One region of the Faecalibacillus sp. genome, then DNA from elsewhere that is predicted to be linked to it. Evidence: predicted binding sites of a transcription regulator. Region 1 holds the regulator's gene; the other holds the start of a gene.
The links. Region 1 encodes HrcA, which represses chaperone genes, less so after heat shock. Its sites were predicted from a motif close to TTTTAGCACTNNNNNNNNNNNAGTGCTAAAA; they were not measured.
Positions count from the first base shown of each region.

Region 1 (7,791 bases):
GGTATGAAATTTTATGTTTATCAATATGAAAAACTTCTTGATACGATTACTGCTTATTCTATAGGTGGGGGAACTGTTGAATATGAAGGAAGTAAGTTGCAACAAACAAAACAAATCTATCCTCATAAAAACCTTAAAGAAATTATTCAATATATTGAAGATAATGGAATTTCATTTTATGATTATGTTTTAAACTATGAAGATGAACATTTCAAAGCCTATTTATTTGAAGTACTAGATAGCATGTTTACATGTGTGCAAAATGGTTTACACCATGAAGGCGTTATACCAGGAAAATTACAACTAAAAAGAGTTGCTAAAAGTATGTATCAACAAGCTATTAATACGCGAAGAGAAAGTGATCGAGAAAGATTACTTGTTTCAAGTTATGCTTATGCTGTTTCTGAAGAAAATGCTTGTGGTAATAAAATCGTCACAGCTCCAACATGTGGAGCAAGTGGAATTTTACCAGCGGTCTTATTTTATTGCTATAAGCAATTAGAAATTCCTCGTAAAGAATTGATCAAAGCGTTAGCTGTTGCAGGTTTATTTGGAAATGTTATTAAACATAATGCGACGATTTCTGGTGCTGATGGAGGATGTCAAGCAGAAGTAGGAAGTGCTTGTGCGATGGCGGCGGCAGCTTATGGTTGGATTTTAGAACTTAATAATTCTTTAATTGAATATGCTGCAGAGATGGGCCTTGAGCATAATTTGGGACTTACATGTGATCCAGTAGGGGGTTATGTACAAATTCCTTGTATTGAAAGAAATGGTTTTGGTGCTTTACGTGCAATTGATGCAGCAAGTTATGCTAAACAATTAGGATATTTAAGAAAAAATAAAGTTTCTTTCGATTCAATTGTCAATGTTATGAAAGAAACAGGGAAAGATTTAAATAGTGCTTATAAAGAAACTTCTTTAGGTGGGCTAGCAAAGGAATTTGGTTTAAAAGATGGAGACTAAAAGTTTATATGTACACATTCCTTTTTGTGATTCTATTTGTAGTTATTGTGATTTTTGTAAAGTTTATTATGATCAAAAACAAAGTGATTTATATTTACAAAGGTTAAATGAGGAGTTATCACAAATTGAGCAGAATCATTTAAAAACGATTTATATTGGTGGGGGAACTCCAAGTGCTTTAAATGATGAACAATTGGAAAAATTAATGTCAATGTTAAAACCATATAGTTTAGAAGCAAAAGAATATTGTATAGAAGTCAATCCAGAATCGATGGACTATTATAAGTTAAAGATTTTAAAAAAAGGTGGTATTAATCGATTAAGTATTGGTGTACAAACATTTCAAGATCATTTATTAAAAGAAATAGATCGTCATCATAATACAACACAAGTAAAAAATATTATTAAATACGCTAAAGAAATAGGTTTTGATAATATCTCAATTGATTTGATGTATGGTTTACCAAAGCAAACAAAAGAGGATATACAAAAAGATATAGAAGTTTTAAAATCTTTAGATTTGCAACATGTTTCTTATTATTCTTTGATTTTAGAAGAGGGGACAATTTTAAAATATAAAAAATATCAACCTTTAGATGAAGAAAAAGAATATCAATTAACATTATTGATTGATCAAGAATTAGAAAAAGCAGGTTTTGAAAAATATGAAATTTCAAATTATGCTAAACAAGGATATCGATCTAAACATAATCTTACGTATTGGTACTATAATAATTATTATGGTATTGGGGTTGGTTCATGTAGCAAAATTGATGGACAAATTATAGAACATAGTCGTTCTCTTACTAAATATTTAAATGGTGATTTTAAAACAACGATCATTGAACAATCAAAAGAAGAAACCATGTTTAATCAAGTAATGATGTCACTTCGTTTAAAAGAAGGATTAGATTTAAAGAAATTTAAAGAGAGATATCAAGAAGATGCTTATATTTTATATAGAGAGGCCATTACTAAAAATTTGGAAAATGGGAGATTAAAAATTGAAAATGATTGTTTGAAAACATCTCAAGAAGGACAATATGTTTTAAATGATATATTAATTGATTTTATGAAATAGCAGAAATGCTATTTTTTTAATTTTTTAGCACCAAGTTGTTGACAGTGCTAAAATAAAATGTATAATGTATTTAGCACAAGAGAAATAGGAGTGCTAAAGGTGGTGAACTTGATGTTAACAGCAAGACAAATGCTGATATTCAAATGTATAGTTGAAGAATTTATCGAAAATGCTGAACCGGTTGGATCCAAGGCATTGATGGTAAAATATCAACTTCCTTATTCAAGTGCAACGATTCGTAATGAAATGAATTTTCTAGAAAATTATGGTTATCTAGAAAAAACACATATTTCTTCAGGAAGAGTACCTTCTAAAGAAGGATATCGTTTCTATGTTCATAATTTAGGAAAAGTTGATTTAGATGAAGGAACAAAAAATCAAGTTGCTACAATTATTAATAAACACCGTCGAAATTTAAATGAGATGGTGCATGAAAGTTGTAACATGTTAAGTGAATTAACACATCTTACAAGTGTAGCTTTAGGAAATGCATCAGATGATACATTGCAACGTATATCGGTTGTTCCATTAGATGATGGACGTGTAACAGCAATTATCATTACAAGTCAAGGTCATGTTGAAAATAAAGTATTCCAATTTTCAAGTGATGTAGAAATGGAAGATTTATTAAGTTGTGTCAATGTGATGAATGAATTGTTAATAGGAACTCCTATTAATGAAGTAGCATTTCGTTTAGAACGAGATGTTCGACCAATTCTTACAACACAAGTGAAACAACATGAAGAATTGTTTAATGCATTTTTAGAAGCATTTGTTAAATTTGCTTCAAACAGTGTTTATTTTTCTGGAAAAGAAAATATTCTTTATCAACCAGAATTTAACGATGTTGATAAATTGAGAAGGCTTGTAAGTGCTTTTGAAAATTCAAAAGTTTGGAAAACTCTACCGTTATCGAGTGAGGATGGTATTCAAATCAATATTGGAAATGAAACACCTCTTGGAAAAATGAATGATGTTTCAGTTATCTCTGCTTCATTTAAAACAGGGGAAACATCAAAAGGTTCTATTTCGGTAATTGGTCCAACAAGAATGCCTTATGAAAAAGTAGTGGCATTAGTAGAGTATATATCTGAAAATATTGAAAAGGCTTGTTTAGAAGATAAACAAGATGAGAAATAGAGGTGAACAAATTGGCTGAGGAAACTAAAGTTGAAAAAGAAGTAACTGAAGAAGTTGAAGAAAACAAAGAAGCTGAGGCTGAAGTTGTTGAAGAGGAAAAAGTTGATCAAGAAGATCAAATTAAAATTCTTCAAGGTGAAGTTGATAAATGGAAAAATGATTATTATAAAGTGTTTGCAGATATGGAAAACATTAAAAGACGTATGCAAAATGAACATGCAAATAATTTGAAGTTTATGATGCAAGGTTTTATTGAACAAATGTTACCAATCGTTGATAACTTTGAACGATCATTAGCAATTGAAAATCCAAGTGAAGAAGTGGCAAACTTCTTAAAAGGATATGAAATGATTTATAAACAAATCATGACATTATTAGAAAACCAAGGAGTTAAAGTAATTGAAGCTGAAGGTAAAGAATTTGATCCTAACTTCCATCAAGCAGTAATGACTGTAAGTGATGAAAACTTTAAACCTGGTATGGTTGTTGAAGAATTACAAAAAGGTTATATGTTAAAAGATCGCGTTATTCGTGCATCTTTAGTTAAAGTAAGTGAATAAAATAGGAGGATTTATATTATGGCAAAAATTATTGGTATTGACTTAGGAACTACAAACTCATGTGTAAGTGTGTTAGAAAACAATGAAGTAAAAGTAATTGCAAACCCAGAAGGAAATCGTACAACTCCTTCAGTTGTATCTTTCAAAAATGGTGAAATTATTGTTGGGGAAGCTGCAAAAAGACAAGCAGTAACAAACCCTGATACAGTAATGTCAGTTAAACGTTATATGGGTACTGATCATAAAGAAAACGTAAATGGTAAATCTTATACACCACAAGAAATTTCAGCAATGATCTTACAAAACTTAAAAGCAACTGCTGAAGCTTATTTAGGTGAAACAGTAACAAAAGCAGTTATTACTGTACCTGCATATTTCAATGATGCTCAAAGACAAGCAACAAAAGATGCTGGTAAAATTGCTGGTTTAGATGTTGAACGTATTATCAACGAACCAACTGCTGCTGCATTAGCATTCGGTCTTGATAAATTAGACCAAGAACAAAAAGTATTAGTTTATGACTTAGGTGGTGGTACTTTCGACGTATCTATCTTAGACTTAGCTGATGGTACATTTGAAGTATTAGCTACTGCTGGTAACAATAAATTAGGTGGGGATGATTTTGATAAGAAAATCATGGATTACATCGTAGATGAATTCAAAAAAGAAAATGGAATTGATTTATCTAATGATAAAATGGCAATGCAACGTATTAAAGAAGCTGCAGAAAAAGCTAAAAAAGACTTATCTGGTGTAATGCAAACTCAAATTTCATTACCATTCATCTCAGCTGGTGCTGCTGGACCATTACACTTAGAATTATCATTAACAAGAGCTAAATTTGATGAAATTACAAGAGACTTAGTTGTAGCTACTGAAGGACCAGTTAGACAAGCATTAAGTGATGCTGGAATGCAACCAAGTGAAATCGATCAAGTATTATTAGTTGGTGGATCTACTCGTATCCCTGCTGTTCAAGAATCTGTTAAACGTTTACTTGGAAAAGAACCTAACAAATCAGTAAACCCAGATGAAGTTGTATCTATGGGTGCTGCTATCCAAGGTGGAGTTATCGCTGGTGACGTTAAAGATGTCTTATTATTAGATGTTACACCACTTTCATTAGGTATCGAAACAATGGGTGGAGTTATGACAGTATTAATCGAAAGAAATACTACAATTCCAACTACTAAATCACAAGTATTCTCTACTGCTGCTGATAACCAACCAGCTGTTGATATCAACGTATTACAAGGTGAAAGATCAATGGCTAGAGATAATAAACAATTAGGTTTATTTAAATTAGATGGTATTGAACCAGCTCCTAGAGGAGTACCTCAAATCGAAGTTACTTTCTCAATTGACGTTAATGGTATCGTAAACGTTAAAGCTAAAGATTTAAAAACTCAAAAAGAACAATCAATCGTTATTCAAAACTCTACAGGATTATCTGATGAAGAAATCGATCGTATGGTAAAAGAAGCTGAAGCTAATAAAGCTGAAGATGAAAAGAAACGTAAAGATATCGAAACAAGAAATAAAGCTGAACAAATGATCAATGAAATTGATAAAGCTTTAGCTGAACAAGGTGATAAGATTGATGCTAATCAAAAACAACAAGCAGAACAATTAAAAACTGAATTAAAAACTGCTTTAGATAACAATGATATGGCTACTCTTGAAGCTAAAATGTCAGAATTAGAACAAATGGCTCAACAAATGGCATCATATGCTTATCAACAACAACAAGCAAACCCTAATGGTGGTGCTGGACAAACAACATCAAATAACAATGATGATAATGTTGTTGATGCTGATTTCGAAGAAAAGAACTAATTACTTAAAAAACCAAGGTTCTTCCTTGGTTTTTTAAAAGTATTATAGAAAGGATGATTTTATGGCAAGTAAAAGAGATTTTTATGAAGTCTTAGGGATTTCAAAAACAGCAACTGCTGATGAAATAAAACGTGCATACCGTAAAAAAGCAAAACAATATCATCCCGATATCTGTAAAGAACCTGATGCAGAAGAAAAGTTCAAAGAAGTTCAAGAAGCTTATGAAGTTTTATCTGATGATAATAAAAGAGCGGCTTATGATCGTTATGGACATGCTGCTTTTGAACAAGGTGCAGGTGGAGCTGGAGCCGGTGGCTTTGGTGGATTTGGTTTTGAAGATGTCGATTTAGGAGATATTTTTGGTTCATTCTTTGGTGGCGGGGGAAGTCGTCGACAAAGACAAAATGGACCTCGTCGTGGAGATGACCATTTAATGCGACTTGAAATTGATTTCATGGAAGCAATTAATGGTGTTAAAAAAGACATTAAAGTAACTTATGATGCAGAATGTCCTCATTGTCATGGTAGTGGAGCTAAAACGCCTAATGATGTACAAACATGTTCACATTGTAATGGTACAGGAACTGTTTCTAAACAACAACAATCTCCATTTGGTACATTCGTAACACAAACAACATGTCCACATTGTAATGGTACAGGTAAAGAAATTAAGGTTAAATGCCCTGATTGTCATGGTAAAGGATATATTACAAAAACAGTTACTGTTCAATTAGATATTCCAGCTGGTATTAATGATGGTCAACAATTACGTGTTGCCGGTAAAGGTGGAAGAGGATCTAATGGTGGATCTAATGGTGATTTATTTGTAGAAATTCGTGTAAGAAATAATACACACTTTATTCGTGAAGGACGCAATATTTACGTTACAATTCCTATTAGTTCAATTGATGCAACTTTAGGATGTGAAGTGGATGTACCAACAGTACAAGGTGATGTTAAAGTTAAAATTCCTGCAGGAACACAATCTGGAACAACTTTAAGATTAAAAGGTAAAGGGGTTAAAGATTTAAGAGGAAATGGATACGGAGATCAAATGGTTAAGGTTGAAGTTAAAATTCCTACAAAACTTTCTAGTAAAGAAAAATCATTGTATGAACAATTACAAAAGTTAAGCAAAAAAGAATCTATCTTTGAATCATTTAAGAAAGGATTTAAAAGATAGAATAACGAATAAATATAGTGGGGTGAGTTCAGTTTCATCTCACTTTTTTTTGTTTTTATAGTTGTATTGATAACTGGATTTTTGGGATGAATACAGTTTTTAAACATTTATTAATGGCTAAAAAATTCTTTGTAATTGTAGTAGTTTGTTATGTTTTTTATTAATTGTTAAAAAAATCACAAAAAGTGGAATAATATGTTAAAGGTTATTGAATATATATTTATATCATGATATGATTCTTATAGAAGTGAATGTGGTGTTAGGTTTTTATAAAAAAATACGGTCATTTTATTTAAACCTAACCACTTTTTTTTAGCGAGAAATGTAAGCGCTTAACCGGATGTTCGCAGTTTAAAAAGAAAATTAAGAAAGGGGTTAAATTAGTACTTAAATAATACGTAAAATACTGGTGAATGATTAATGTTGATGTTAAGGGGTATTATTTATAGTTTTATGACTCGCTTAAATAGGCATTCACAAATATAGTAGAATTACTATTCTATTATAATAATTTACTAATATTCTATTATTGATAAAACAATTGATAATAATTAGCATAAATTAAAGTTTTAGATAAGGTTTTTGGTTTTATATACCTAATTTACATCATTAATAAAAACTAGTATATGTATTAATTTATTAATTTAAAGTGAGTAGAAAATGAAAGGAAAAGTATCGAAGAATAAGTTTCTTAAAGTAGTTTTACCGGCATTTTTGGTAGTTGCTATTATTTGTCAAGCAGTCGGTTTTCAGGCAGTTTTAGCTAAAGGTAATGTTGCAATAACATCTAGCGACAGTATTTCAAACCTTACAGATCAACAATTACAAGCATTAACAAATCCTATTCTTCAATCTTACAAAGCAGATAGTAGCCATAAAGTTTGGAAAATGACTGTTGATAGTCGATTAGCTGTTTTAGCAAATCAAACTAATATCGAAAATGCAAGATTACAAGAAGTGGTAAAATTAGTAAATTCAGAATTTGTTGAAAAAGAAATTATTTCATCTCCATTAGCAATGGTTTA
Region 1 covers NZ_JBKYAR010000025.1:27,547-35,337, forward strand. The annotation lists gene ACLVEP_RS09425 (L-serine ammonia-lyase, iron-sulfur-dependent, subunit alpha) at 1-966, shown strand, start outside; gene hemW (radical SAM family heme chaperone HemW) at 956-2,047, shown strand; gene hrcA (heat-inducible transcriptional repressor HrcA) at 2,159-3,187, shown strand; gene grpE (nucleotide exchange factor GrpE) at 3,190-3,747, shown strand; gene dnaK (molecular chaperone DnaK) at 3,766-5,583, shown strand; gene dnaJ (molecular chaperone DnaJ) at 5,645-6,766, shown strand; gene ACLVEP_RS09455 (family 20 glycosylhydrolase) at 7,427-7,791, shown strand, end outside.

Region 2 (7,791 bases), on a different contig from region 1:
AGTTTTTGATTTTTAAAATATCTGTATTACTTAAAATAGGATGATTGATTTTTAATAAATGACAGTTTTCTGGTTTATCTTCCAACATATTTCCATCTCGACCAATACAAATACTTGTTGAAGTAATGATTTCTTCACGAATAGCATCGATTGGTGGATTGGTTACTTGTGCAAATAATTGTTTAAAGTAATTAAATAATGGTGGATGTTTTGTCGATAAAGCTGCAATTGGTGTATCATTTCCCATTGCTACAATATTTTCATTACCAGTTAAAGCTAAGTTTTTAATATAGTTTGTATCTTCATAACTATAACCATGTATTTTTTGTAATTTAGTTAATTCTTCTCCTTCGTATCTTTCTACTCTAATACTAGGAATTCTCATATCTTTTAAATTAATTAAATTACTTTCCAACCATTCCCCATAAGGTTGTTTTGTTGCATAAGTTTCTTTTAAAACATCATCTTCAATAAGTTCACCTTTAACAGTATCAACTAATAACATTTTTCCAGGTCTTAGTCTTTCTTTTAAAATAATATCTTTAGCTGGGATATCTAATGAACCTACTTCTGAAGATAATACTAAATAATGATCTTTTGTAATATAATAACGTGATGGTCTTAAACCATTTCTATCTAAAATAGCCCCCATGATGTCTCCATCACTAAATAAGATAGAAGCTGGTCCATCCCATGGTTCCATAAGTGTAGCATTATATTCATAGAAATCTTTTTTTGCTTGTGACATACTTTTATCATTTTCATAAGGTTCTGGAATACACATCATGACAGCTCTTGGAAGTTCCATACCTGACATTACTAAGAATTCTAATGTATTATCTAACATTGCTGAATCTGAACCATTGACATCAACAACTGGATATACTTTTGAAGTATCCACAACATCTGTTTGCATGTTTTCTTCTCGACATAACATGTTATTAGCGTTTCCTTTAATTGTATTGATTTCACCATTGTGAACAATAAATCTATTAGGATGGGCTCTTTTCCATGATGGCATTGTATTTGTTGAGAAACGTGAATGAACTAAAGCAATGGCACTTTTATAACTTTTATCTTGTAAATCTTTAAAGAATAATCGAAGTTGTTGTACTAAGAACATTCCTTTATAAACAATGGTACGACTTGAAAGTGAACATACATAAGTATCTTCAAATTGACTTTGTTCAAAAATTCTTCTCACTTGATATAATTTTCTATCAAAATCTAAACCACAATCTACACCATGTGGTTTTTTAATAAATGCTTGGACAATATAAGGCATTGCATCTAATGCTTTTTTCCCTAAAACACTAGGTACAGTTGGTACGACACGCCAACCTAAAAAGTCTAATCCCTCTTTTTTAACAACTGTTTCAAACATTTTTTTGACACGTAAACGTACTTTTTCATCTTGAGGCATAAAGAACATTCCAACTCCATAATGCCCTTTTTGAGGAAGTACAAAATCTTTAATTACCTTTTGAAAATATTCATCTGGTATTTGTGTTAAGATTCCTACACCATCTCCAGTTTCCCCTGCTGCATCCTTTCCAGCACGATGTTCTAATTGTTCAACAATTTTTAAAGCATCATCTACTGTTTTATAAGTTTTTAATCCTTTGATATTAACAACGGCCCCTATTCCGCAGTTATCATGTTCAAATGACTGATCATATAAACCTACATTTTCTTTGTTCATAAAGGTTCCTCCTTTTTTTGTACAGTTAGAATAGCACATTTAGTAATATGTGTAAAGATTAGCTATTTTTTTGTTATTTTCCTAAAAAATAGCTAGATTGTATACATTTTTTAATGTTTTATCACTGTTTTGATAATCTTTTTTTAGCAATTTAATAAATTTATTTCAAAATGTAGAAAAAATTTTTTTTATTTTTTTTTATTTATTGGCATTAAATGATAAAAAGAGTAGAATAAATATAGTATTAATAGATGGAAAGAGGAGAAAAAAATGGAAGATATGTTTATTGTCGAAACTTCTGCTAGACATATTCACTTAAGTGATAAAGATTTAGCAACTTTATTTGGTGAAGGTCATCAATTAACAAATAAAAAAGATTTATCTCAACCTGGTCAATTTGCTTGTGTTGAAAGAGTTAAAGTAATCGGACCTAAAGGAGAATTAAATATGTCTGTTTTAGGACCTACAAGAAAAGAAACTCAAGTTGAAATTTCTTTAACTGATGCTAGAAGCATTGGTGTTCAAGCATTAATTAGAGAATCAGGAGATATTGAAGGAACTGCTGGATGTAAATTAGTTGGTCCTGCAGGAGAAGTAGAAATTCCTTGCGGTGTTATCGCTGCTAAAAGACATATTCACTTAACACCTGAAGATGCTGAAAAATTTGGTGTAAAAGATAAAGAAATCGTTAAAGTTGAAATTAATACAGACGGACGTTCTTTAATTTTTGGTGATGTTGTTTGTCGTGTAAGCGCTTCATATGCTACTGCAATGCATATTGATACTGATGAAAGCAATGCAGCTGCTTGCGGTAGAGAAGTTTACGGTAAAATCGTTAAATAAAAAATAGAATGGTTTTAGATTTTTTTCTAAAATCATTCTTTTTTTATACTTTTTATTAGATACATTAAATTTGTTCCTTCGACAAATTATGATATAATCTCCTTGGGTGATAGAATGAAAATATTAGATACTCTAGGAAAGTCTAAAAAAGCAATTGGTGGTATTATAGCAATCATTGCTTTAGTTGTTGCAATCTTTTTTGCGGGAATTCATTATGCAAGTGGTAGTAATAATGATGAGATTACTTCTACAACAATAAAAAATCAATTAACTGAAATTAATGAACTTGCTCTTTATTCATATGATTATAGTAAGGTTGGAAAATTTTCTAATAAATTATCTTTTAATGGTTGGAAAATTCCTCTAACACAAAAAAGTTTTATTATTACATATGATGGGACAATTAAAGCAGGAATTGAACTTAATAAAGCTAAAATTAATATTGATGCTGATCAATTAAATATTTCTTTACCTGCTGCTAAGATTTTAAGTCATGAAATTGATGAGAATTCGATAGAAGTTTATGATGAATCATCAAATATTTTTAATCAAATAAGTATCAATGATTATAAATCTTTTGCGACTAAAGAAAAAAAGAAAAATGAAAAAGAAGCTATTTCTAATGGTATTTTAGAAAAATCAAAAACACAAGCTGTCAAAACACTTACAACTTATTTACAGGCTATTCCAGAAATTAAAGATCATTATAAATTAAATATAACAATTGAAGATTCAAAAACTAATGAATAAATTTTAATATCGTAGGGATGTAATTCATCCCTTTTTTTATATTATTGTCTAGATTATGAAAGATATTCTTCATTTTACGCTAAAAAAGGAATATCGATTTTGCATCAATATTCCTTTAATAATTTAAAACAACTAAATTTCATTATTTTTTATTATATTATTATTTATTAACAGCTTTTTTTAATGCTGAGCTTGCTTTAAATGCAGGTGCTTTACTTGCAGCAATTGTCATTGTTTCTCCAGTTCTTGGATTTCTACCAGTTCTTTCACTACGAGTACGAACTTCAAAATTACCAAAGCCTTTTAAAGAAACTTTATCTCCTTTAGCTAAAGCATCAGTAACAACTTCAACTAAAGCAGTTACTACTTTATCTACATCAGTTTTTGTTAATTCAGTGCTTGAAGCAATTGCTTCTACTAATTCAGTTTTATTCATTTTTATTATCTCCATTTCTCGAAATTTAGGATAATAAATCCTAGTCATATTCTACTACGTTATCTGCTTATTTACAATAAGATAGTATCTATCAATTATAATTCTTCTATAAATTGTTTACATATTTCTTTAGTTGTTGCCCATGATGTAACTAAACGAATACATGTATGATTTTCATCTACTTTAAACATATATGTTGTGATATATTTTTGATTTATTTTATTTAATGTTTGATGATCTATAATAGGAAAAATTTGATTAGATGGACTCTCGATATACATCTTATAGCCTTTATCTTTAAAACCATTTCTTAATATATCTGCACATTCATTTTCATGTTTTCCAATTTCTAAATATAGATTATTTTCAAATAGGGCATTAAATTGTACTCCCAATAATCTTCCTTTAGCAAGCATTGCACCTTTTTGTTTAATATGATATCTAATATCAGTTTTTAATTCATCGTTAACAATAACTAAACATTCACCAAATAAAGCTCCCATCTTAGTTCCACCAATATAGAAGACATCACTATATTTTGCTATTTGTTGTAATGTTGGAGCATCTTTCAATACAAGTGCACTCCCAAGTCTTGCTCCATCTATAAATAAATAAAGATGATTTTTTTGACAACATTGATATATAGCTTTTAATTCTTCTAAAGTATAGTATGTCCCATATTCTGTTGTTTGTGAAATATACACCATTTTAGGTTGAACCATGTGTTCATCTGGATGTTCACTTACAATTTCATCAATCATTTCAGGAATCATTTTTCCATCTTGATGTGGCTTTGTTAAAATCTTATGACCTGTAAATTCAACAGCCCCTGTTTCATGAACATTAATATGTCCACTATCTACAGCAATAACAGCCTGATAATCTTTTAATGCGGATGAAATCATAATCATATTTGTTTGTGTACCACCTACTAGAAAATGAATATCTACATTTTCATTTTCTAATATTGCTTTTATTTTATCTTTCGCTTTTTGGCAGTATTCATCTTCCCCATATCCTACTGTTTGAATAAAATTTGTCTTATTTAAAGCCTCCATCACTTGTGGATGAGCTCCTTCTAAATAATCACTCGCAAAATTATACATCATTAACCCCCTAAAGAAAATAGGAAACATTGTTTCCTATAGTTCTTCTCCATTTGTTTCAATTACTTTTTTATACCAATAATATGAATCTTTTTTGTATCTATTTAAAGTACCTGAATTTTCATCTTCTTCACGATCAACATAAACAAAACCATAACGTTTTTGATATCCGTTTAACCAGCTTAATAAATCAGTATAAGACCATGTACAATAAGCAAGAACACGACAACCATCATCACAAGCTTTTTTTAGTTCTTCAATATGACGTTTTAAATAATCAATACGATATGGATCATGAATTTGTCCATCTTCTAATTTATCAAATGCACCTAATCCATTTTCAGAAATAACGATTGGTAAATCATAACGTGAAGTAATTTCACGACAACACATTCTAATTCCCATTGGATCAATTGTCCAATCCCAATCTGTTGTTGGTAAAAATTCATTTTGTGGTTTCTTATAAAGACCAGGTACACCTTGAACTTTGGCTGTTCCTTTTTTACCAGTGTTATTCATTGTATGATCACTACCAACACCATTAATATCATTATATTCAACAACACATGTTTGATAATAGTTCACACCCATGAAATCAATAAGTGAAGCTGCTTTTTTCATTAATGCTTCATCACCTTCTTCAAAGACAGGCGCACATCCTAATGATTTTAAATATTGAATAGCAGCACGTGGATAACGTCCATAAGCATAAGCGTCCATCCAATAATAATTTTGTAAATCATCATAATCAGCTTTAGCCATTGCATTTTCAGGTTTACGATCATATGCATAACTTGGACTATAAGCAAATGATGCCCCAACTTTTGCTTCTGGATGAAGTTCTTTTAAAGCAATAACGCTTTTAGCATGTGCAATATTGGCATGATGATTGACTTGATAGAATGTTTTCATATCATCTACTTTTCCTGGTGGATGCATTCCTTCTAACCATCCATGTCCTGTAAAAATATTTTGTTCATTCATTGTAATCCAATATTTTACACGATCTCCATATCTTTTAAATAATGTTGTAGCATAATTTACATAATCATCAACAATTTTTCTGCTTTCCCAACCATGATATTGGTCTTCTAAAGCTTGTGGCATATCCCAGTGATAAACTGTAACCATAGGTTCAATTCCATATTTTAATAATTCATTGATAAGATTATCATAAAATTCTAAACCTTTTTCATTGACTTCACCATTTCCATTTGGATAAATACGTGTCCAAGCAATTGAAAAACGATATGTTTTCAATCCCATTTCTGCCATCAATTTGACATCTTCTTTGTAACGATGATAATGATCAACGGCCTTATCACCTGTTGTTGCTTTAAAAGTCTTTCCTGGAATTCTTACAAATTTGTCCCAGTTGGAAACACCTTTACCATCTGCATCCCATCCACCTTCTACTTGGTAAGCAGCCGATGCACTTCCCCAAAGAAAATCTTTAGGAAAGCCTTTTGTTTCTTTAAAATACATTTTCTTTCTCCTTATTTCATATATTTTTTGATAAACTGACTTAATGTTTGTTTAAAGTCATCGTTTTCAACAAGTTCATATAAGTATTTTTCATCTTTTAAGACAAACAATACTTTTTCTCCTCTATTTTTATTATATAGCGGATAAACCATCTTTAATGGTACAAAATCGTCATCTTTTGCATGAAAATACAATGTAGGTATATCATTGTGTCTAACATATTTTGTTGTATTTTCTTTTAAATCAATATGCACAGCTTTTTTTATATGACGTGCAATAATTGAAATTGCTGGATATTTTGAAATCTTATAATCTGCTTCTAAACGATATCCAATAATATCATATGCTGACGTATAAGCCCCATCTGAAATAATAGCTTCAACATTTTTTAAAACATGTCTACCTGAAGCATTTAAAATTGTATTTGCTCCTTGTTCTTTACCATACATTAATATTTTATGATCTTTCCCATAAGTTTCTAATAGGTACTTATTCCAACATACTAAATCATTGACATCCTTGATTCCAAATCCTCTAATATAACCATCACTTTGTCCATGTGCACAAGCATCTATTAATAAGATTTGTGCTTCTGGCAAATGGTCTTCAAAATATGGAACATATAATTGCATATCTTTTGCTTGTAAACCAAATGGATGTAAAATTAAAACTGTCATTTGAGGGTTTTCTTTAGGAATCAAAATTCCTCTTAATTGAATATCTTGATCATTTTTTATATAAATATTTTGACTATTGAATTTTGTTTCTAAAATACTTGGTCTATCTTCTTGTTTATGATGTCTGTATAATAATTTTTTTGCATATTTTTTGGATAATGTGTAAACAGATGCTGCTGCAGTAGAAACACCTCCTAAAACTAATAATCCTTTAATTGCTGTTTTATTATTCTTTACCATCTGAATATTCCTCCTTATATTCTTCCATTAATAATCTATTAATATTAGCTACCTGTTCAAATGAAGTAAGACGATATTCATCATGATTCATCCTTGCTGCATAGAAACGAATTGCTTTTTCTAATTCCAAACGCATAATTTCTTTATATTCTGGTGGAAATGTTGAAATTGGAAAACATACAAATAAGAATGTATTATAATCTTTTGAAAATAAATCGATAAGTAAATCATATCCTTCTATTTCTAAAATTCTATTTCCTATTTCTTTTTGTAAATCATGATTAGCAAAAGTCAACACATCATTCATTACAAAACGTAGAATATCTTCACATGCATCGATATATTGTTCATGATTATTTTGATAAAGTGATTTTAGATATAAAGTAACAATATTATTATCTAGTTTATCCGGATTTAATCTTTCAAAATGATTGAATAATCTTTCGGCAACTTCATTATTTAATAAAATGAAATTTCCAAATTCTTTTATAATCGAAAGTGTAAATCTTGGCATTTGACATAAACGCTCAAAAATTTCTAATAGTTCATCTT
Region 2 covers NZ_JBKYAR010000019.1:18,234-26,024, reverse strand. The annotation lists gene gltB (glutamate synthase large subunit) at 1-1,702, opposite strand, end outside; gene pduL (phosphate propanoyltransferase) at 1,973-2,545, shown strand; gene ACLVEP_RS07985 (DUF4230 domain-containing protein) at 2,660-3,295, shown strand; gene ACLVEP_RS07980 (HU family DNA-binding protein) at 3,456-3,731, opposite strand; gene ACLVEP_RS07975 (threonine aldolase family protein) at 3,827-4,837, opposite strand; gene ACLVEP_RS07970 (glycoside hydrolase family 1 protein) at 4,874-6,322, opposite strand; gene ACLVEP_RS07965 (alpha/beta hydrolase) at 6,334-7,239, opposite strand; gene ACLVEP_RS07960 (hypothetical protein) at 7,226-7,791, opposite strand, start outside.
Region 2: gltB (glutamate synthase large subunit) is a predicted target of HrcA. The motif match lies at 1,844-1,874, and genes of this name have one in related genera.